Regions from separate parts of the Exiguobacterium sp. s128 genome, predicted to be linked through region 1. Evidence: riboswitches for the same ligand, from Rfam matches in the RefSeq annotation. Region 1 holds a riboswitch; each other region holds the start of a gene.
What was found. Region 1 has a riboswitch for thiamine pyrophosphate ahead of KNQ13_RS11330 (thiamine phosphate synthase). Riboswitches for the same ligand answer to the same signal wherever they lie in the genome.

Region 2: linked by a shared signal. The riboswitch ahead of KNQ13_RS11625 (ECF transporter S component) and the one ahead of KNQ13_RS11330 (thiamine phosphate synthase) in region 1 are both predicted to bind thiamine pyrophosphate.
Region 3: linked by a shared signal. The riboswitch ahead of thiD (bifunctional hydroxymethylpyrimidine kinase/phosphomethylpyrimidine kinase) and the one ahead of KNQ13_RS11330 (thiamine phosphate synthase) in region 1 are both predicted to bind thiamine pyrophosphate.
Region 4: linked by a shared signal. The riboswitch ahead of tenA (thiaminase II) and the one ahead of KNQ13_RS11330 (thiamine phosphate synthase) in region 1 are both predicted to bind thiamine pyrophosphate.

What each region holds. Positions count from the first base shown of each region.
Region 1 is NZ_JACSMT010000029.1:23,099-29,111, reverse strand. Features, by position in the region: gene KNQ13_RS11355 (hypothetical protein) at 1-500, shown strand, start outside; gene KNQ13_RS11350 (C40 family peptidase) at 571-1,068, opposite strand; gene KNQ13_RS11345 (MFS transporter) at 1,285-2,478, opposite strand; gene KNQ13_RS11340 (OsmC family protein) at 2,676-3,101, shown strand; gene nagZ (beta-N-acetylhexosaminidase) at 3,107-4,336, shown strand; TPP riboswitch at 4,396-4,498, shown strand; gene KNQ13_RS11330 (thiamine phosphate synthase) at 4,590-5,186, shown strand; gene KNQ13_RS11325 (NAD(P)/FAD-dependent oxidoreductase) at 5,183-6,013, shown strand, end outside.
Region 2 is NZ_JACSMT010000031.1:19,193-25,205, reverse strand. Features, by position in the region: gene KNQ13_RS11640 (FAD-dependent oxidoreductase) at 1-644, opposite strand, end outside; gene KNQ13_RS11635 (energy-coupling factor transporter transmembrane component T family protein) at 723-1,448, opposite strand; gene KNQ13_RS11630 (ABC transporter ATP-binding protein) at 1,414-2,979, opposite strand; gene KNQ13_RS11625 (ECF transporter S component) at 2,976-3,551, opposite strand; TPP riboswitch at 3,656-3,755, opposite strand; gene KNQ13_RS11620 (50S ribosomal protein L25/general stress protein Ctc) at 3,848-4,516, opposite strand; gene KNQ13_RS11615 (DEAD/DEAH box helicase) at 4,875-6,013, opposite strand, start outside.
Region 3 is NZ_JACSMT010000070.1:111-5,761, forward strand. Features, by position in the region: gene KNQ13_RS15230 (CHASE3 domain-containing protein) at 94-753, shown strand; gene KNQ13_RS15235 (ArsR/SmtB family transcription factor) at 1,066-1,476, opposite strand; gene KNQ13_RS15240 (hypothetical protein) at 1,626-2,072, opposite strand; gene thiE (thiamine phosphate synthase) at 2,093-2,731, opposite strand; gene thiM (hydroxyethylthiazole kinase) at 2,721-3,491, opposite strand; gene thiD (bifunctional hydroxymethylpyrimidine kinase/phosphomethylpyrimidine kinase) at 3,472-4,281, opposite strand; TPP riboswitch at 4,398-4,508, opposite strand; gene KNQ13_RS15260 (murein hydrolase activator EnvC family protein) at 4,568-5,651, opposite strand, start outside.
Region 4 is NZ_JACSMT010000011.1:52,383-58,395, forward strand. Features, by position in the region: gene abc-f (ribosomal protection-like ABC-F family protein) at 1-1,587, opposite strand, end outside; gene KNQ13_RS06555 (DUF1002 domain-containing protein) at 1,868-2,752, opposite strand; TPP riboswitch at 2,942-3,047, shown strand; gene tenA (thiaminase II) at 3,121-3,837, shown strand; gene KNQ13_RS06565 (sporulation protein) at 3,925-4,698, opposite strand; gene KNQ13_RS06570 (class I SAM-dependent methyltransferase) at 4,818-6,002, shown strand.

The DNA of each region.
Region 1 (6,013 bases):
AAATCAATTTATCCGTTACTTCTAAAGATGAAGTATCTCTTTTAGGAATTCATGATGAAACGGTTGTCTACTATACGACGGAAAGCATTGAAGGATCAGATGAGACTGAGGAAAAATTATACCTGAGCGATGGGGAAAAAATCCAACGCTTAAAAGGATTAAAGTCGTTCAGTACTGAGCAAACTGGACTGAGTGCGGATGGAACAAAACTGATTGTGGTTGAACGTGAAATGAAAGATTTCAACTGGACCGTCTATGATCTGGCGTCAAAAAAATCAGAAAAACATAAGCTGGATATCCCATTAGTGATAGACGAGTTCGGGTTAGACGAGTTCACCGAGCTGAAAGATGGTTTGATTTACACGGCGAATCGAACCGGTAACGGTGTCATCAATGTTCTTGTCATTGACCCAATATCAAAACGTGTCTTGTATGAAGGGAATATCAAAGACAAACTGAAACGAAAAGAAACGTCATTAAATTCTCTTATTCTTGATTGATTGACCTCTTACGTTCTACACAAAAACGCAATCTGAAACTCACAAAGAGTTCCGGATTGCGTTTTTTGTTTCACTGATATGATTTGAGGAGGATGTCTTGTTTTGTATAGTAACTCCACGTCAGGTCTTGCGATTCGACCTTTTTCGTCGTCACGGCAACAAATGTATTTTTACCGGTATAGATCCCGACGAAGTTCGGCGTTTTCGCTTTTTTCGCTTGTACGAACAACAAGTCACCCGGCATTGCTTTTTTCAGTGTGACGGTTTTCAACGGCATCGCGGCCTGTTTCGCAATCGTCCGCTCGAGTGTCAGACCACTCTTTTGATAGACATATTGTGTGAAGCCCGACGCGTCAAAACCTTTTATCGTCGTGCCACCTTCTTTATACGGAGTCCCGATTAACGACGTCGCCAGTTTAGCGATCGCTGCTTTCTTTTTGGCGAGTGCTTTTTCCGACAACGGTTTTTTCGTTTCGACCTTTGTTGGTGTCGCAGCGAACGTGGCGACCGGACTGACTGTCGCCGTCAGTAACAAAGCGGTTAATGGAAGAGTGTAATACGATTTCATAATCAAAACTCCTTTAAGTAGTTGGAATGGATAAGCTGTCCTTACCGTACCACGGTGATTGACAGATTAAGCAACAAATTGGATACGTTCACCTAACAAAGTTGTAAGGTTCGGTCTGAGGAGCACTACACGTCCAGTCCCATGACGAAAAAAATCCTTTCACGTGCGCCTCGTCCGAGAACACATAGGAAAGGATTTCTTTTAAATGAATCTTCGTCACGCCCGCTGATCGAGCCGATGACTGACAGCCGTCAAAGCGGCTGCGAGTAAGGCAACGGCACCACCAACGAGGGCGATATTCATGATCGGACCGTTTGCATAGACCAGTCCGCCGAGGGCAGAACCGAAGGCAATCCCGACATTGCTTGCGACGGGCATCAAGGACGCGGCCAGTCCTTTTGCTTCCGGATTGAACTTTTCCGCTAAATCAATCAGATAAATTTGCGTCGATGTCGTCAGTAAGATCGACATCAGCGACATCAAGGCAATGTTGATCAGACCCAGTGAGACGGATGCCGTCGTCACGTAGAGTGCGGCAAGAACGATCGCCTGGACGATAAAGACGAACCGCAATCGACCGATCGGATTCCGGCTGGCGATTTTCCCCGCTAAGATATTACTGAAAATCGAGACAACCCCGTACGCAAGTAAAATCGGACTGATCCAGGTCGACGGCAACTTCAGTTCCAGCTCGAGAACCGGGACGAGATACGTGTAGACGACATACGTCGCACCAAATCCGAACGACGGGATGAAAAAGGCAATCATGATTCGCGGATTGGCGAGTAGACGAAGTTGATCCCGAATCGAACTGGTTGCTGCTGATTGCTGGACCGGAATGACCTTCAGGACAGCGAGCAGAGCGATGATACCGAGACTGCTTGTCAGCCAAAACGATGCGGCGTACCCGGCATGCTGACCAATGAAGGTACCAATTGGAACACCGAGGACATTTGCCATCGTAAATCCGCCGAAGATGAATGAAACGGCGACACCGCGTTTTGCGATCGGGACACTGTCGCTTGCGACGACCATTGCAAGTGAAATCAGGACGCCTGTCAGAACAGCCGTCACGATCCGTGACAACAACAACAGTTCATAATTCGGTGCGATCCCGCTACAGATGTTCAGGATGATCCAGACGAAAATCAGACTGAGCATTAACTTCCGTCGCTCAAGGTGTCCGGTCAAGGACATCGTAATCGGTGTCCCGATCGCGAAAGCAATCGCAAAGGCAGAAACGAGCGTGCCGGCTTTGGCAATCGTGATGTTCAGACCGTCTGCGACTTCAGATAAAATACCGACGATGACGAATTCGCTTGTTCCCAGGACAAAGGTCAACATGGATAACGTAGCGATCAACAGCCAGTCGGCTTGACTCAAACGAGTCGATGATGATGACATATACATTCCTCACTTCTGGCGCATGTGCGCAAAAAAACTATCGTTTATCAGAATAGCATGATTTGCACCGGTCGGAAACCGGATTTAGAGGACGGTGAAAAAGAAGAATTATTGCGAATAGCATGTCAATTTCGCTTGCTGAATATTCGGGTATACTGAAGAAGTAAAGACAACTAAAAAACGAGTAAAGGACGTGACGGAACATGCAAGCAACAGTCACTTGGAATCAGAAGATGGGCTTTAGCGGTGAGACCGAATCCGGGCATCACCTGGCGATGGATGCGGCACCCGACAACGGAGGCGACAATCAAGCTCCGCGCCCGACGGAGTTGTTACTTCACGCCGTTGCCGGCTGTACCGGCATCGATATCGTCTCGATTTTAGAAAAGATGCGCTTGACGCTGACGTCATTTGAAATGGATATCGAAGGCGAACGGGCGGATGATCATCCCCGGCGTTTCACGACGATCTCGATTCATTACCGGCTCGAAGGTGATTTACCGGACGATAAAGTCCGCCGGGCGATTGCCTTATCAAAAGACAAATACTGCTCGGTCTCGCAATCGCTGAACGCGGAGATTGAAGTTTATTACTCGATCAACGGCGTCCGGAACGAGGAACCGATTTGAAACGGATGGTTCCTGTTCTGTTAGCAAGCGTTCTGCTCGCCGGTTGCGCCGACGAGCCCGCAAAACCGGCTGCACCGGAACCGAAGCCGGCGAAGAAAACAAAGCCACCGCAACCGGACCGGCCTTCTGCAGCTGAACGGGCGGAAAAACAACTGAAAGAGACCATCTCGAAGATGTCGACAGCGGAAAAAGTTGATCAGTTGCTATACATCGGCGTGACGGGAACAGCTCTGACGCAAGCGGACCGTCAATTACTGCAGGACCATGTGCTTGGAGGCGTCTTGTTACTCGGTGGCAATATCACCTCGACCGATCAGCTGAAAACCTTTACGGCAGCGATTGGCGAAGCGCAAACGGCGGACGAAAAAGCGTTCCTTGGTTTTGATGAAGAAGGCGGGCGTGTCAGCCGGGTCCCGGATGCCCGACTCAAATTATCACCAAGTCTGTCGTTTGGTCATAAAAATGATCCTGGTTTGATGAAGGAAGTCGGACGGACACTCGGTTCAATTTCCCGTTTTTACGGCTTTAATATGGACTTCGCTCCAGTTCTTGACGTCAACAGTAATCCGGCGAATCCAATCATCGGCGACCGGGCGCTCAGTGCGGACCCGCAACAAGTGGCACGGCTTGGTGTGCCATTGATGCAGGGCATGAAGGAAGAGGATATCGTGCCGGTCGTCAAACATTTTCCGGGACACGGCGATACGACCGTCGACTCGCATGTCGGTCTGCCGCGGGTCGATGCGACGAAAGCGGAACTTGAGAAGACGGAGCTGGTCCCGTTTAAACGGGCGATTCAAGACGGGGCTGAAATGGTCATGGTCGCGCATATCCTGTTCCCGGCTCTCGACAAAAATCGTCCGTCCTCATTATCGAAAGAAGTCATGACCGGTGTGTTACGGAGTGAACTGAAATTTGATGGTGTCATCATCACGGACGATCTCGTCATGGGAGCCATCACAGAACGGTACGGATTAGCTCAAGCGGCAGGTCTTGCACTTGAAAACGGTGCGGACATGGCGATGTTTTCCTCACCCGGCGCGTACGCGTCCGTTCACAAGGAAATCATGGCGCGGATCAAACAAGGGAAATTGTCGGCAGCCGATCTCAATCAGAAAGTCATGCGGGTCTTACGCTTAAAACAAACGTATGACTTGTCGCAAACGAAACGTGTCGACGAATACCAACGCTTGATCGAGCAGGTCAAAGCGGTCGAATCGGACATGCGACACTAATCAAGGGTAGAACAAATCGGACTACCCGTGGTAAACTACAGGCGTACCATACAAATCAATATCTACACTAGGGGAGTCTCGTAGCAGACTGAGACGGAAGTATCCGGACCCTTTGAACCTGATCTAGTTCGTACTAGCGGAGGGAAGTGGTATCCGATCATCTATCGAGGGAACGCCAAGCGTCGCCCTTTTCGTAGGACCACTCCATCAGTTCATGGGGTGGTCCTTTTTCGTGTGGAAAGGAGGGGGAACGATGTCACATTTACACCTGATTACAACCGGACGCGACAGTAAGGAAGTGTTGGAACAGACCCTTCCACAGCTCGCAATGTCCGTCGATCGCATCCACTTACGGGAGCCAACCTGGTCAGTCCGGGAATTGGTTTCCTGCATTGATACGTTGCTCGATCAAGGAGTCCGGGCAGACCAGCTGGTAGTCCATGACCGGCTCGATGCAGCACTCGTCACCGGCACGACCGTCCAGTTGACACGCCGCAGTCTGTCGGTCGAGCGTGTCCGGGCACAGTTTCCGACGATTTTCATCGGTCAATCGGTTCACTCGTTGACCGAAGCGATGGTGGCGGAACAAGCCGGCGCCGATTACGTGATGTATGGTCATATTTTTGAGACGGATTCGAAACCCGGCGTGGCGCCACGGGGGCTCGATGCGTTACAGCAAGTCGTCGACTGGACATCAATCCCGGTCATCGCCATCGGCGGAATCAAACCGGAAAATCTGTCTGATGTCTTAACCACCGGGTGCAGCGGAGTTGCCATCCTGTCCGGGATTTTGGGTCAAGCCGATCCGGCGGAAGCAGCCGGACGGTTCCGGACGGTGATTGGACGATGAAACAACCGGATGTATTAATCGTCGGCGCCGGTATCATCGGTTTGACGCTCGGATATGAATTGTTGCAGCGGGGACAAAGTGTTCACGTGCTCGATCAGTCGGCTGTCGGACAAGGTGCGACACGGGCGGCAGCGGGGATGCTCGCGACGGACGAAGAACTGTCGGAACCGTTACATGCGTTAGCGGCAGTGAGTCGCGTACTTTATCCGAAGCTTGTCCGTCAATTGTTCGACGAGACCGGGTTGACGAGCGGCTATCTCGAACTGCCGTTTCAGCTGCGCCAGACAAAGCAAACCGTCCAATTTGAACGGGTCGGTCAAGTCGATCCTCCATTGCTTGTCCGGGCGTTACGGCAAGCGATTGAGCAGCGGGGCGGAGTGATTGAAGAACAGGTAAGTGTCTTGCGTCTTCTGCGGGACGAAGGGACGGTAACCGGGGTGGAGACAAGCCGGGGACAACAGGTTGGACGGCAGGTCGTCATTGCTAGTGGACGAGGGTCGGAACCGTTGTTGCAAACAATCGGGATTCCGATTGATACGCTTCCGGTCAAAGGTGAATGCCTATCTGTCCGTCTCACAACCGGTCGACTTGAGCAGACTTTGTTTCATGAGACGGTGTATCTTGTCCCGAAAGCAGACGGACGGATTATCATCGGCGCAACGGAACACGTGGGTGAGGAGTCGACGACGGTCAACGCGGGCAGCGTCTCGGACCTGTTGGCGGCAGCAATTGACGTGTATCCGCCGATCCGTGATGCGGCATTGATCGACATCTGGTCCGGTGTTCGCCCGCAGACCCGTGACGGGTTACCGTATCTTGGACGGGTC
Region 2 (6,013 bases), on a different contig from region 1:
ATAGCATCCGTCTCAATCGACTGACCGGACCGCAAGCGAGCCGTTTGATCGTCCAGCGTGTCAAACCGATCGACGATTCGTTTAACCCCCAGTTGATCGAGCCGTTTCGCAATTTTCATACCTGCCGGATGACCACTGAGCAACGGTTCTTCGTGGATCAAGGTGACCGGGGTACCGTTCGACTGAAACGACGCCGCCATCTCGACTGCCGCGGCACCGCTGCCGATGATGACAGGGGAGGCCGCTTTCCTGAACGTCTCGAGTGCTTGATCAATCTGATAATTCGGTTTGATCGTCACCCGTGCCGGTGCACCGGCAACATCCCAGTCGCGCGAGCCGATGTTGCACGACACGATATCATACGACAGGACCTGTCCAGACTGGCAAATCACCTGTTTATTCGCCGCGTCAATCCGAGTGACCCGGTCCTCGATCCACGTCTTACCGTTGTGCTCACACAACGCTTTGACATCAATCCGGGTCTCATCGAGCGTATAGGTTCCGTCGGCTAACCCCGAGAACATCCCGGAATAATACTGATAGCGCGAAGGGTTGATGACGATCCAGTCGACATCCGGATGACTGCCTTGTTTGATACATTCTAAATGCGCATGACCCGCACCTACTAAGACGATTCGTTTCACGACGTTCACCTACTTTTTTGAATTCTTTGCATCTGAGACTGTCATTCCCTTATGTAGCGGGATGTAATCTCCCGCTTGTCAGACAAAAAGACGAAGGGACGTCGCGATGCTGCTGACCAGACCGAAAAATAACAGATCGAAGCGGGTGACGACCGGTCGGACATAATACGTCCGGTTCGCTTGGAACTGTCGTGCTTCCATCGCAATCGCAATCTGTTCCGACCGGATGATGCTTGTCGTGAACAGCGGCAAACTGATGTCAAAAAACGTCTCCCAGGGCCAAATCGACCGTTGCTGACGGACACGTCGGGCTTGACGAATCGTCCGGATCGCTTGCCGAAAGATCGGAATAAAACGAATGCCGGCTAAAAACCCGTACGCCAACCGGACCGGCAGGCGACATTGATGAATCAGGCTCATGACGAACCGTGTCGGATCGGTCGTCGCAACGAACGTCAAGCTCAAAAAAACGAAAGCGAGCATCCGGATCGCAATCAACCAGGCATGATCGAGACTTTCTTCCGTAATCCGAAACCAGCCGAATGTCCAAAGCTCGGTGCTGCCCTTCCCAAACGCCGCCATCATCCAAAACGTCAACAGAAATAAAAGGGAATAGGGGGCCAGCCGTCTGATGAGTGTTGTCAGGGGCCAGCCGGAACGTACGAGACCCACTAACGCCAACAGAAGCAAAGCGAGTGTCACCCGTAAACTGGACGTCGTGATTAGCAAGAACATGACATATAATAACGTCCCGAGCTTGACCGAAGGATTAATACGTGTGAGCAATGACTTGTTTTCCTGCACGATGCTTCACCTCCTCGAGTTGTTGATAGAGAAACGACAGCGGACGGACGAGTTGGTGTCGTGCGAGAAGGACGGGTTTCATAAGGAGTGCGGAAGGTGTTCCATCGAACTGAAGACGTCCTTCACCTAGGACGAGGACACGATCCGCATAGCGATGAACCAGTTCCATGTCATGCGTCACCATGATCACCGTTGTTCCTGCCTCCTGGGCTTGATGTAACACGTCGATGATGTGTGCCGTCGTCTCAGCGTCTTGTCCAAAGGTCGGTTCATCGAGCAACAAGACAGCTTTTTGCTCCAGTAACATCGTCGCGACACTCAAACGTCTTTTTTGTCCGAGGCTGAGCGCGAGGGGAGATTGATCCGCGACATCGGTCAGTCGATAGTGACACAAGGCGGTCTGGACCCGTTCTGGATCAAAGGCAGCACAGCTGATGGCCAGTTCTTCTGCGACCGTCTGTTTGAGGAACTGGAAGTCCGGTTGCTGGAAGACGAAGCCGACTTGTGCGTAAAAAGCACGGTCCTTCCATTTCCTCAGGTTCGTTTCAAACAACTGGACGCTTCCTCCGTGCAGCGGAATCAATTTCGCTAGCATCTCGAGCAACGTGCTTTTCCCCGCACCATTCGGTCCGACCACCATGATCCACTCACCACGGTAGGTCGTCAAAGAAAGATTTTCGAAAATCGTCCGGTTTCCGCGTCTGGCGGTTACGCCCGTCACATCGAATGTCGTCTCGTGAAGGACGCTTGGACGGTCGACATCACGTTTTCGTAAGTCAGCGGCTTGGGGCGAGTCGCCCGGTAACGTCTCCCATGTGTACGGATAGAGAAGCGGCGTCGCAATTCCGTGTTGGATCAGCACGTCACGTTGCTCACCGAAAATTGCGTCCGGTGTTCCGTCAAGCAACAGTCGCCCCCCATGTTCAAAAACCAGTACCCGGTCGGCAAACGTCACGCACTGATCGAGCTGATGTTCAATCAAGACGAGCGTCAATGTCGGATCATGATGGAGTTCTTCGATCAGTTCCATCATCATCCTTTGACCGTGCGGATCCAGTTGCGCCGTCGGTTCATCAAGCAACAGGATGTCCGGCTCAAGGGCGAGGACACAGGCTAAAGCGAGCCGCTGTTTCATCCCACCGGACAGCTCGGCAATCGGTGTCGTCAAGGCAAGATTCAGTCCGACGCGCACAAGCAACATCCGGATTCGTTCCTGCATCTCTCCCGGATTGACGGAACGATTTTCCAGGCTAAAGGCGATTTCTGCTCCGACCGTCTGCATACAAAACTGATCGTCCGGTTGCTGAAACAGAATCCCGACTGTTCCGTCCGTCGTATGGTGCCCCGTGACCTCTGCTTCGATCGTGTCCGGCAACAGTCTCGCCAATACATGTAAAAAAGTGGTCTTCCCGCTGCCGCTCGGTCCAATCAGCAACGTCGTCTCGCCTTGATGTAACGTCACCGTCAAGTCGTCTAGGACGGCCTGCGTTTGACCGGGATAGTGGACTGACAGGTGCTCGCACTGCATCATGCGGCACGCTGCTTCCGTTGCCGTCCGACCGCATAACCGTTCAGCGTCCCTGTCTTGACGAGGGCGTCGACGATGACTTTCGCGAGCAATCCGCCGAGTAATGCCCCGCTGACGAGTTGAAGTGAGAACGTCAACAGAAGTGTCGTCGTCGTATAATAGGCAAATCCATTCACGAGGAGACTGTAGACCATACTTCCGACGGCGGCGAAGACACCGGACAGCATCAAGGTGAACGTATTAAATTTCCGGTATCCGAATACGGCAAAGGCAACTTCCGCTCCAATTCCTTGCGCCAGCCCGATCAATAAGGCAGACAAGCCGAAATGACTTCCTGTAAACAATTCGACGGCAGCGGCGACGACTTCCGCAATCAAGGCGGCTCCCGGTTTTTGGATGATGTAGGCGACAAGGGGACTGGCGACGACCCAGATGCCGAACATCCAATTTGAGCCGACCGGTCCGAAGATCGCCGAAATCGGTAACCATAATGTCGACCAACCTAAGTACAGGACACCACATGCGACGGCAAGCATCATCATGACGATGATTTCTTTCATTTTCCAACTGTTCATACTCACTTCTCCTTTGAATGCACACCCACAAAGAAACCGCAAAAAGACCGCCCTCTATGAAAAGAGAGCGGTCGTGTAACCTGCAAGGCGCAGAAAAAGAGCACGAAGAGTCCGCTCCACTTTCCTACGCTAGTATGAACTAGATCAGGTTCAAAGGGTCCGAAGTAAATCGTCTCAGCCAAATGGGCTCCCCTAGTGGATGTGTAAATGATGTGTACATTCTTCACTGTACGGCTGTCGCCCGGACTTGTCAATATGCATAAAAAAAACCCTCCGCGAGGGGAGGGGAGAAAAGATTACTCTTTGTCTTCTTTGTTTTCTTCAGCTTGCTCTTCAGAAGTTTTTTCTGAATCATCTGCTGTGTCTGCTTCAGCTGCTTGTGCCTCAGCTTCTTCGATTTCTTCAAGATCTGCCTCAAGTGTCGATTCGACGACAGCAGCGACTTGAATGTCACCTTCTGTGACGACTCGGAAATCTTTTTCTTCCGGCAGATCAGCTACTGTGATCGAATCTCCGATTGCAAGATTCGTTACATCGACTTCGATGCGTTCCGGTAATTTATCTGGTGTTGCTGCAACTGTTACTTTAAAGAGTGTTTGTGAAAGGAAGCCGCCAAGTTTCGCGCCAGCCGATTCGCCGACAAGGACGATATCCGTTTCGACTTCTGTTTCTTCATCCATTTTAACCGCGATGAATTCCACGTGTTTGATCGTTGGTGTAAAGATGTCCATATCGAGCTTGTTGATCAACGTGTTGACTTTTTTGCCGCCGATTTGAAGGGCAACCAAGACGTTTTCACCGTGATCGCGGACGACTTTGACTAATTCTTTTTCATCGAATGAAATCGGTGTGCTTTCCACTTTGTAACCATACACGACACCAAGAGCTTTTCCTTCATGACGTAATTGCTTTCTAAGTGAGCGTGGGCGTACTTCGCGTTCTTCTACTTTTAATGTTACTGACATGTTCATTTCCCCCTTGAATTTGGTATAGCTCTCAAAAGGTAATGAATGTAGGAGTGGAACAAAGACGTTCCGGTACAGATGATCTACGAATGCTATTTCAAATTGATTTCATCGATAATGAAGAACCAAGTGAATAAGTAGCATTTCTCTCCCAGGTCATTACGCTGATATTGAGAAAAAATGTTGAAAAGCGACCGTGTTGTACGGTGCTAATGTAGATATACCCCCAGAACTCAAAAACTAAAACCTCTTTTTTAATTTAACCTCGTCCAAAAACCTTCAAACCCGTTGCTAGACAACGGGTCAAGGCAGCTTTTATTTTTTTAAGATAATGTAAAAAACGATGGGGTCAGTTTGTTCAATCCGGCTTTTTTTGTGGCTGCAATGGAGGTTCCAGCAGATGGACGAGTTCACGAAGCGTCAAGATTTCGGTCGCCCGGTCCGTCAAGACGGCATCAATCATCGTCGCCTTTTTATCTTGTAGTTCGGTCATCTTTTCCTCGATCGTTCCTTTCGTCAATAACTTGATGACTTCGACAGGCGACTGTTGTCCGAGACGATGGGCCCGGTCAGCTGCTTGCTGTTCGACGGCAGGATTCCACCAACTGTCGTACAAGATGACGGTATCAGCGGTCGCCAGATTCAATCCGGTACCACCTGCCTTGAGGGAAATCAAAAACAAATCGACTTCTCCTGCATTAAACCGGTCACATAAAGCGACCCGATCTTCGATTGGTGTGTCTCCGGTCAAAACGAAATGTGTCAATTGCCGCTCAGCCAACCGTTCCCGGATGCGGGCTAACATCTTCGTATACTGTGAAAAAATCAAAATCCGGTGACCCGCTGCTATTTTTTCCTCGATCAAGGTCATCAATAAATCAAGTTTCGTCGATTCGCCTGTATAGTTCTCGACAAATAAAGCCGGATCACAACAAATTTGTCGCAAGCGGGTCAATCCAGCAAGCAACTTGATCCGGTCCTCACGTTTCGTTTCGTCCAAATGACGTAACGTGTCGAGTTGGAGTTTCGCCAAGTAGGAGGCGTACAATTTTTTCTGCGTGGGTCCAAGCTCCGTGTAATAATGCGAAAGTCGTTTCGTCGGGAAATCATGTAACACTTCCTGTTTCGTCCGACGCAGTAAAAAGGGTTGGAGAAAACGTTTGATTTCCATGTGAGACCAGTCTTGGAACGTCCGTAAATCAGGGAGCAGGGACGGAAAGATTACCCGGAAAATCGACCAAATGTCATCTGTCCGATTCTCAAGCGGTGTACCCGTCAAGGCAAACCGGCGTTTCGCCCGCAGACGACGCAATCGAACGGCGGTCTGCGCGGTCGGATTTTTGAAGTGTTGGGCTTCATCAAAGATCGCTAAATCATATTCGATTTTTTGATGCGCGTCCATATCGGCGCGGAGCGACGGATACGAGATAAGAAAAACACCATCCGCTGGCAGATCACGTAACGCCTGCAATCGTTGTTTCCGTGAACCTGCCAACA
Region 3 (5,651 bases), on a different contig from region 1:
AAATGTTCCATCTTTATTTGCAGAATCCTTCACTTTTTGGGAAATAGTGGTTAAGATAATGACATTACGTATTAGTAAAAAAGGATGAATTGTATGAATCAGCTGTGGCGTCACCGCATCATTCTCATTCTGATTGTCAGTCTGTTCGCTTCAATCCCATTGCTTTATGCCTTGAATGGATACCGAGCTATTTCTAAACTGACGGAAGAAATGCATAGACAAGATATTCCAATGATCAAGCAAGTCGACGAGTTGATAGAACATAATCGCGACCGGGCAAATGCCGTCCGTGGATTATTGTTATACGAAGATGAACGTTACATCGAACAGTATTATTTTTCCACTTCAAAAGTCCATGACTTACGACGCTTACTGAATGCATCCAATCAGACGCCAGGTGCAATCAAAGATTTATTGCTACGTAACAGCGCTTGGGAAGAGGAAATCGAGGAAGTGTTCACTGTCTATGAAACCGATCACCCACAGAATGCCAAAAAATTAGCTAGGCAGACGACTCAAACCACTCAAACGATTCTCGAGGACCTCTCACAAATCAAAGAGAAGTTGTATCGTGAATTGGAACAAAAGCTCGAATTAACAACTGAATTAACGGCGAATTATAAACGGATGTGCATTAGTTTATCGATCTTATCTTTTTTGTTAATTGCCGCAACCATCTTTTTATCAAAATTAGACGAGAATACTCCCACTTCTAAACGTTCAGGGCGAAACCCTAGTGCAAGTGGGAGATGAATCGTCTTCGGGCAAGGCGTGTCTTGCGACACGTCAATTGTCCGACACCCTTGGTTTGAAAACAATTAAAATCAGGAATAAAAAAAGAGTCATGTTCTTTGAAAACTGAAGATAGTAGGGTTGTGACAGGAAGTTCGTCTGTCACGTAAAATCTTCAACGTTCACCTTGCGGATGACCGAAGTAGCGAAAACCAAGCAGAGTAGGCATCCGTATAAAAGAAACGGACAAGATCAACGTTCTAAACCTGTCTCCTAAACAAAAACAAACACGTGACGGTCACATGGACGGTACGTGTTTGTTTTTGTTTTTATTCAGGACGAGAATTTTCCTTCATTCACGTGTTCCATCGCAAGATGCACAAGAGAGGACACATGATGATCATCCAAGGAATAGTAGACGACTTTTCCTTCTTTTCTATATTTTACTAACCCTTGTTTCAACAAGGTCCGCAGATGGTGGGACGCTGTCGCGATGGAACAATCGACTGAAGCGGAGACGTCACAGACACAAAGTTCTTCTTCTATCGTCAGCGCATAGGCGATTCGCAGACGCGTTGCGTCTGATAATACTTTAAACAGCTTTCCGATATCCATCGTCGGAATCGTATCGACGACGTGCCCAATTTCCTGCGCACGTTTTATATCAATGGCAATCGTTTCACAACGTGGGGCATCCAACGCAATCACCTCTTTCCTTTTAATTGCACCATCGATTCGGATCAATTGCAAGAAAATCCATTCCTGACCTCTGACCTACCTCTAAATCCGTCAAAAAATAACTAGTTTCCCCTGCTCGACTCCTATTAAAAAAGTTCTCTTCTTAAAGTACAGAAGAGAACCCTTTTAGACGCTATCCGGAAAAAAATGAACAATCAGCGTTCTGATTTGTGTTGATTTCGTCTTGTGATCGCGTAAAAGAACCAACCACCCAAAAAATTTCCGATATCCCAGACAATCCGATTATTGTCGACGGCACGAACACCGATATCAATGATACCTGTACTGTATAGGCGTTCACGATACCGTTTCCGTAACAACCTCGGTAACGGAAGATGCAACATCAGCCGGTAAAAAAGATCGAGATGTGTGTGTCCCCAAATCTCAGTCGCGATGGAGCTCGTTTGAATCAGCAAGGAACGTTTATAACGTTGTTGGTATTTATTTTTTAATAGAACAGCTAGTTGATACGAATACCGATTAGGAAAAGGGAACAAAGCTGCTCCTAAATGATATTTCCCTCGATTATCGACTCGAATGATTTGTGGTTCGATTTTATATCGAATCCAACGTCCCCGAAATCGAATAGACTGCCATTTCACGACTTATCACCTCTTGATGACTATACCCTGTCTGAAATGCTCTGACGCGCTTGTTTTGCGGCTTCTCTGAATTCCTGTGTCGCCCGTTCGATTTCTTTTTTCGCAAACAGTGTGGAGATGACAGCATATCCGTCGACTAAACTGCCTAGTTCACCGATGTTTTCTTGGGTGATCCCGCCAATCCCGACCAACGGAACCTGAACAGCTTGACGAATCGCCTTTAACGTTTCTTTCGGCATGAAAGTAGCATTTCGTTTCGTCGTCGTCAGAAAAAGTGAACCGACGCCTAAATAATTCGCCCCTTCCCGTTCCGCGATTAGTGCCTGTTCTACCGTCGAGACAGAGACACCAATCATCGCTGTAGGCAGAAGACGACGAGCTTCACGCAAAGGGATGTCTTCCTGTCCGATATGCAAACCAGCGCCTACGAGCATCGCAATATCAATCCGATCATTGATGATCAGTGGCACGCCGTAACGTTCCGTCAACGCCTTCAGTCCGATGGCCGCTTCTAAAAAAGTTTTTCCTGATGTTTGTTTTTCACGTAATTGAACAATCGTCGCACCACCTTTGAGCGCTGCTTCTACCGCATCTATCAAGTTCAATTCAGGGTGAAACCGTCGATCGGTCACGGCATACACGAAGTAATCAGTTTCCATCGGTTTGCACCTCCTGAAGCGTCTCTTCCGTCATTAAACTGACTGCATTAAACAAACCCGTCCGAAAATCACCGATCCCTGCTTGTCGATCAGCAAGCTCCCCTGCTTTGCCCATCAAATATGTCCCATATACGGCTGCCTCGAATCGGCCATATCCCGCTCCTAAAAACGTCGCAATCAACGAAGCTGTCATACACCCCGTCCCGGTCACTTGCCCAAGCCGCTTTGCCCCGACATCGAGACGGCATTGACGGCTTCCGTCCGTCACAAAGTCAATCGGACCTGTCACGACAATGACTTGGTTGGTTTGTGCTGCAAAGGTATGGACTGCTTGAAAATCGAGTGATTCCCCTTCCGCAACATCTACTCCTTTTGTCGTCGTCGCTTGCCCGATTAGCGTTTTGATTTCTGAGGCATTTCCTTTAATGACCGTAAACTGAATGTCATGCATCAATTCGTTTATGAAATTCGTACGTAATGTCGTCGCGCCTGTTCCGACCGGATCCAGAATAATTGGTTTGCCCAATCGATTAGCGGTTTTCCCTGCCAACAGTTGCGCCTCCCGGATCGATGGATGCAGCGTGCCTGTATTGATGACGACAGCGTCAGCAAGACCAACCATCTCTTCTACTTCTAATACATCTTCCGCCATGACTGGGGATCCTCCAAGCGCTAGCGTCATATTGGCACAGTCGTTGATCGTGACCGTGTTCGTCAAATGATGAATCAGTGGTTTTTTGTCATGAATAATCGGTAACATGATTTTCCCTCCAAAGTTCGTAAAAGTGATGGGTTGGTCCAATTCCGTGTCCGAGCGCAAAACCGTGGCGAATCGCCTCCGTCACGTACTGTTTCGCATACATGATACTGTCGTACAAGGAGTCACCTTGTGCGAGTCGGGCTGCAATCGCAGCAGACAACGTGCATCCTGTACCATGTGTGTGCTGACGAGTTAGTCGTTTCTGTTCATACACGTAATGATTTCCTTGCGTATATAACAAATCGATTGCTTGTTGTCCCTCCAAATGACCACCTTTGAGCAAAATGGCTCCCCCGGGTCTTTTCGCTAGTTCCACCGTTGCTTGTTCCATATCCGAAAGCGATTGAACCGTCCTCCCAATCATCCGCTCGATTTCGGGGATGTTCGGTGTGACGAGTGTCGCGAGCGGTAACAGATGTTCTAACAAGGCTTGTTCTGCATCTTTCCGTAACAAGCCGTGTCCACCTTTTGCGACCATGACTGGATCTAAAATGATTGGAGCATCACATTGTTTTAATTGTTTTGCGATGATTTGAATCGTTTCTTGATTAGAGACCATCCCGATTTTGACAGCATCAACACGAATATCGGAAAAGATAGATGTCAATTGTGCTTCTACAAGACGAGGTGACACATCCTCGACGGCTTGGACACCTAATGTATTTTGTGCCGTAATCGCTGTGAGGACACTCATCCCATACACGCCGAGGGCAGAAAATGTTTTTAAATCTGCTTGAATGCCCGCTCCACCACTAGAATCCGATCCTGCAATCGTCAATACATGTTTCATATCGCTTCCTCCCTTTCTTATGAGCCAATTAGGAGAAAACGGACGACAAAAAGCGCCGTCCGCTGTAAAAAAGCAGACGACGCCATGAAAAACCCTCATCTAGGTTTTATATCTCATGTCTTCGATCTCAACTTTCCTACGCTGGTATTATCCAGTTCAGGTGACAGGGTCGAAAACAGAATAGTTTTCCTCTCAGCCGGACTCCTCCAGCTCCCCTAGTTGCTCGTAATTTAATTCCTTTTTACTGTAGCATAGCGTTATCAAAAAAACGAGCCGAAGCTCGTTTTCATAAATATCCAAGTGGATTAACCGTGTTTGCCGGTCCTGTCGCACTGTATTGATATCCACCGATATGCAATTCAAAATGAAGATGTGGTCCAGTCGAGTTGCCGGTACTTCCAAGCGTACCAAGCGATTGACCTTGTGAAACCGTCTGACCCGCACGAACTGCCAACGAATTCATATGAGCGTACACCGTCGTATAGACTTGACCATTCAGGAAATGCGAAATCATGACATGGTTTCCGTAAGGTCCTCCACTTCCAGCTGTAATGACTGTTCCGGAAGCGGCTGCTCGAATCGGCGACCCCACTGGTCCGCTGAAGTCTACTCCATTATGAAAAGTATACCCGTTTGCCCCACTCGCCGGTCCAAATCCTTGTGAAACACCACCTGAAGCTGGACGAATGAACTTCGCTGAGCCTGTTGGAACACTAACGACCGGAGAAGGACTGACTGCGGATTTATTTGATTCGCTCGTCGCTTTTGCCGCCTCTTTTGCCGCACGTTCAGCCGCTGCTTGTTCAGCTGCAGCACGTTCAGCTGCTGCCTTTGCCGCTGCTTTCGCTGCTGCAATCGCTCGCTCTTGTGCTTCTAGTGTCGCTTGTAATTCTTTGGCGTTCAATAGTTTCGTCGTGAACTTCGTTTTCCCTTTACGCAACTTCTTTAAGGTCGCACTCCGTTCCTTCATTTGCTTCTTCAGCTGTTTTTTCTGCTCTAACAACGTTTCTTTTTCTTGAACACGTTCTTCTTTTTTAGCCATAAGATTACGTTTCATTTCGGCTAGTTTTTTTTGTGTCTCCAGGTAGGCAGAAATCATCTTGTCATCTTGTTCAGCAATCTTTTTACCTGCCATGACGCGACTAAATAAATCCCCTAGATTTTTCGATCCAAAAATGACTTCTTCCCATTTAATTGAATTTCCATCATTTTCTTGAAGGACACGTAAACGATCCCCCAACAGTTCTTCTTGCCGTTTCAACATCGCTTCATATCGAACAATTTCCGCTTCGAGATCTTTAATCTGAAGATTCAGTTGCTGAATCTGTTTATTTTTTTCTGAAATCCGGAAAATATTTTCATTGATCGCA
Region 4 (6,013 bases), on a different contig from region 1:
TTCATAAGAACCGTGGAACACTTCGATCGTCTGATCGAGCCATAAGGTTTTCGAAAACAGGCGATTTAAAAAATAACGATCGTGGGAAACGGCGATCAACGTTCCGTCAAAGGATTCCAGAGCCTCTTCTAAGGCGTCCCGCGAATCAATATCCAAATGATTCGTCGGTTCATCTAAGACGAGTACGTTCAGATCGGAATGGACTAAAATGGCTAGCATCAGACGCATGCGTTCACCACCACTTAATGCCGTGACGGGCAAGAAGACACGAGGTCCAAAAAAGAGAAACTGGGCGAGGCGTTGGCGAGCAGTTCCTTCATCAACGTGGATCTGTGAGCGGAATACATCAATCAAACGGTCCGTATCAGGAAACGTAATATGCTGGGACAAATAACCGATTTTGACAGAGGGACCACGTAAGATCAGACCTGTCGTCGGCTCGATCTTTCCGAGTAGCAGGTGCAGGAGAGTCGATTTACCGCTTCCGTTTGCGCCGACGATGGCCAATCGATCTTTTGCCATCACTTCAAACGTGACGGACTGGAACAGTGTACGTTCGGAAAAGGAAACCCCGACGTCCTCTAACCGATAGACGGTTTGGCTGGTCTTGCCGTGTGCCGAAAAAACGAGGTCCGGAGTCTCGGCTTCGAGCTGTGGACGTTTGATCCGTTCGATCCGTTCAAGTGCCCGTTCCATTGACTTCGCTTTTCGAAACAGTTTTTCACTCGGCGGAGACGCTTCGTTCGCCCACTGCCGCAGGCGGCGAATAGCATCCTTCATTTGCTTGATTTTTTTTTGTTGTTCCTGATAAGCATGAAATTGTTCGAGCAAAAGACGTTCTTTCTCCGAAACGTAGAACGTATAGTTTCCCCGGTACAAATGAAGGTGTCCGTCCTCCAGTTCAACAACCCGTGTCACGACACGATCAAGGAACACCCGGTCGTGCGAGACAAGGAGGGCAGCGCCTGCATAACTCGTTAAAAAGGATTCAAGCCATTCGACGGCAGCTAAATCAAGATGGTTGGTCGGCTCGTCCAGAATCAGAAGGTCCGGCTCCACAAGTAACATTCGTCCAAGACAAATCTTTGTCTGTTCACCACCACTCAGTTGATGAAACGGACGAGAGAGGAGCGATTGAAGGTGAAGCCCGTTGATCATCCGTTCGACTTTTGAATCAAGTAAATAACCACCTTGACGTTCAAACCTTTCTGTCGCTAGCGTATAACGTTCGAGTAGCTGGTCCAACTGCTCGATTTCCGTCGCCATTTGTTGTTCGAGACGTTGTAGGGAATGGCGTAAATCAACTAATGAGGCAAATGCGGTCCATAAGACATCCAGACCTGTGAGCACGTGATCAAACTGCGGAAGCTGCTCGAGATACCCGATCGTCAAACCACTTTTTTGATACATCGCACCCGCATCGGGTGAATCGAGTGTGGCGATCAACCGTAAAAGTGTCGTTTTTCCACTTCCGTTTCGACCGATCAATCCGATACGGTCGTGTTGTTCGATAAAGAGGGACACATCCGTTAAGATGTCGTCACCTCCGAATTGTTTAGTAAGGTGTTGCAGGTCGCAAATCATCATCTAGAAATTCCTCTCTAGCGCATCAAAAAAGGAGAGCGCAAACAGCACTCTCCTACAGACGGTGGAAGATACGCTTTGCTTTATTTTTCAACTATGGAGTTCCTTTAAAAAGGGCAGACGTGTCCCTTAGAACGCCATTCCATGAAAAATCGCGCGTAACAGATACAGTTGTTCGATCAGCCAATCTTTACACGCAGCAAAACCCATTCCTCCACACCACCTTTTCGTTTTCGATAGGTTCATTTTATCATGGACGCGCGAACAGAAGAAAGAGATATTTTTATTTGAACCAACCGGCAATCGAGTTAAAGAAACTGCTGAGGGCATCAAATAATTTAGCAAAAAAGCCTTTTGTTTCTTCCGAAGTGGCAAATGCCTGAATGTCCTGCCCCGCATCTTTTAGACCACTCTCGATTTGCCCCCAGTTCAGGTCGGCTTGCTCCATTTGATTGAATAATCCGGTCAGGCGATCCATCTGCGCATCTGACAGATTGATGTTATTGTTTTGGATGACTTGGACGATGACGTTTTCAATCTCGACTTTTGTTTCCGGTTTTTGTTTTGCGATTTCGGCTTTGATTTCGTTCATCAAATCGGCCACTTTATCGGTCCCGACCGTCTTTCCGACGTCTGAAGTCACGGAAAGTTCTTGTTGGGCAAGATCTTTTCGCTCATCCGTCAGTTTAATGCCGGTCTCCGCCGATGTCTGATCGTATGCTTTCATGATACCGGTCAACGCGGACGTGCCGGTTACTTTATAAGGAGACGTGATGGTAATGTCGGCATCCGTCACGCCTGCCGTCACGAGGGCGTTCAAGTACATGTCTTTTGTCACCCAGGTGATGTTTTCAGTCGCGACCGACAGTCCGTCTCCCTTTTCAGCCAGTTCAATTTTGGCCGAAGAATACATTCCGCCACCACGTTGCGACTGGGGGATGTTTTTACCAAGGTATTTTTCTTCGTCCGCCGATGTCGCGATGATCGGCGTGATGCCTTCCGGTGCATTCAGGCGCGACAGGACCCATGCTTTGTCTTTGGCACCCAGTGATTCGCCGAGCGTAATAATCGTTTTGTCGACGATTTGCTCAGCCGAGGCAGCCGTCGGAAGCAGTAAAGTCGTAGCAAGCAATGCAGATGCCGTCCATGTCATTGTTTTATTCATCATCATAAATTCCTCCGTAAGTTAAGTATCAGGTACTAAGTTCAGTCTAATCGACCGTCTTCAGAAGAGAATCGGTCTCAAGGACGAGCGGACGTCCACCTTCCGCCATGTTCATTGTACAAAAAAGGGATGGAAATGACGAGAAAGGGTCAATTAAACGTTAAATCATGCTAAAATCAAAACAAATCAAATAGCGACCACTAGGGGAGTCAGTAGGCTGACTGAGACGACGAAGACGTTCGGACCCTTTGAACCTGATTAAGTTTGGACTTACGGAGGGAAGTGGCGTGAACCCTTCTTTATATGAGGTCTTTTCACGTCATACCTGACATCGGGTGTGGCGTTTTTTGATTAAAGAAGGGGGAAACGACATGACATTCAGTGAAGAAATTCGACAAGCAGCAAGACGGTACTGGGACAGTAGTTTTACCCATCCGTTCGTGACGGGCATCGCGGACGGGACTTTACCGGAAGCGAAATTTCGCCATTACGTCTTACAGGACGCGTATTATTTAAAACATTTTGCGAAGATTCAAGCCCGCGCGGCTTCGAAAGCCCACGATTTTGCGACGATTGCTGAACTGGCCGAGCATGCGACATCGACTTACGCGGCAGAACTGAGTCTGCACCAATCGTTTTTTGAACTGCTTGAAATCTCGAACGATACGTTGGCTGAGTTCGAACCGGCACCGACAGCATATGCGTATATTTCGCATATGCACCATGCAAGTGAAGGAACGCTCGGGGAGACCATCGCTGCTATTTTACCGTGTTATTGGCTTTACTATGAGATCGGACAACAATTACAAGCAGCGACACCGGCTTCACCGATTTATCAACAATGGATTGAGACATACAGTTCGGAATGGTTCGAGCGGGTCGTCTTTGAACAAATCGATCGTCTGAATGATTTGGCGGAGCGGGCAAGTGCCGAAGAACGGGAACGGATGAAACAACATTTCGTCAAAAGTTGTTATTACGAATTGATGTTTTGGCAGATGGGCTGGACGGAAGAGACGTTTGAGCAAACGTATCGTCAGACGATCGAGACCCCTTCGTCGACAGGAAAGAATAGGGAGCTAAACTAAAGAAAAACATTAAAAAACTGAACGATCCCACCTTGGAAAAGGAGGATTCGTTCAGTTTTCTTTGTCTTGCCAGTCGGTAAATTATTTTTAGCTGTGGCGTTCGATCAAATCAGCAAGGCGCTGTTTGACGGTAGCAGCGTTACGTAACTCCTGATTCGATAGCGACAGCGTCGTCATCGTTTCGTCAGCTCCCGCCATCTCACTGAACAGTGAGCCTAAGCTATGGGCACGGCGATCGATTTGTAAGACGATCTCAATACCGGACCGGTCTTGCAGCATGATGACTTCGATTTCATCAAGCTTATGCGCATAATGTGTTCCACGCGCTGAATATTCGAGTTCTTGGGCAATCGGCAGATCTTTTCGGAAACGCCCCGGAAGTTTTTCTGTATCGGCTTTTTTTAAACGGAATCCGAGATCTTCCATCGCTTCCAAAATGACCGATTGGAGGTCGTTGGCTTTGACGACGACGGCATCATGGTCGGATGGATCGACGGCTTGTGCGATATCGAGACCTGTCTCGATCCAGGATTTGGACTGACTGACAGACAGAGGGGTATTAAAAGGGACTTGAAGCGTAAACGGAATTTCCCGTTCGACGCCAGCTTCGATCGTAAAGGCCGCTTCGTTTAAAGCGAACCGGTCGAGTGTGAAAGTCGTAAAGGCCGTGTTGTCACCGACTTCTTCTTTATATTGAGTGTTAAAGGCGAGGTAAATCCGGTCGATTTCCTGATCGACGCTACCACCTTTGATGTGAACGACACCTTGAATCGTTCCACCGGGTTCACACTGGTCTTGTTCAAGTCGTGTATCGACCGTCGCGGCACCAATACCGATTTGGGAAAGAATTTTTTTGAACATGTTGTTTTCCTCCTTCAGGAATGAAGTAATCGTTTTTGAAATAAAGCTGACTTGCTTGTCGAACGGGAGTGAATTTGCTACAGTTTCGAAAGAACAAACAAAAAAGGACGGGACGATACGTGGAATTACACCAACTAAAAGATTTGCTTACCGAAAAACTGCAAGCCACATCCCTCATACACGCGACGATTAGCGGACCGCGTCTCAAATCGAATGATCTACGTCGAATCAAGTTAAAACCGATTCTATTAAGAGATACGTATGCGATCCAATTAGAGTTTCAACATGAACGGATCATTAAGCATGAGAATTTAAGTATAGAAGACTTTATTTTACGAATGGACGAATATTTTGATGAATTTCGTCAATTTTTATTTCGATTCGAGACGGAAGAACTGCAATTTCAATTGTCGAAGAAGATGAAAGTATCGCTTAAGACGACGGTCAAAGAACGTCTGCAAGCCGAACTATCGCATAATCGGAAGAAAAGTCATTTGTTAGAAGACGGAATACCGGTCCCCTTTTTGATTCGTTTAGGAGTCATGACGGAAAATGGACAAGTCAAACGACAAAAATACGATAAGTTCAAACAGATCAACCGGTTCCTTGAATTCGTTGAAGACAGCATCACGGCATTACCGACAGGACGAACGATACGGATTTTAGACTTTGGATGCGGAAAATCGTATTTGACGTTTGCTTTGTATCATTATTTGAAGGTCGTCAAAGGATTTGATTTGAACATCACGGGTCTGGATCTCAAAAAAGAAGTCATCGAAGAATGTACAGAAATCGCGGGTGATCTTGGATATGATGATTTGACGTTCCGCGTCGGTGACGTCCACGACTACGATCAAGAAACGGAAGTGGACCTGATGGTGACGCTACACGCATGTGACGTCGCGACGGACGTTGCCTTAGCCCGTGCCGTCGATTGGAATGCCTCCGTCATTCTCAGCGTACCGTGTTGTCAAAAGGAACTGAATCGGCAACTGGAATGTTCACCGCTTGATGTGATGCTTCAACACGGATTAATAAAAGAAAAATTTGCATCGCTTGCGACCGATTCAATTCGAGCGGAATTGTTGACGCTCGTTGGTTATGAGACTCAACTGTTAGAGTTCATCGATCTTGAGCACACACCGAAGAATATCTTGATCCGCGCCTATAAAAATCAGAAACGGCCATCAGAAGAAAAAATCGATCGGTATCTGGCTTTTCGGAACCTGCTTCAAGCACAACCTTACCTCGAACGTGAATTAAGCGACAGACTTGGACAGATTTCATCGAAACTCGTACAATAAAGAAGACAACG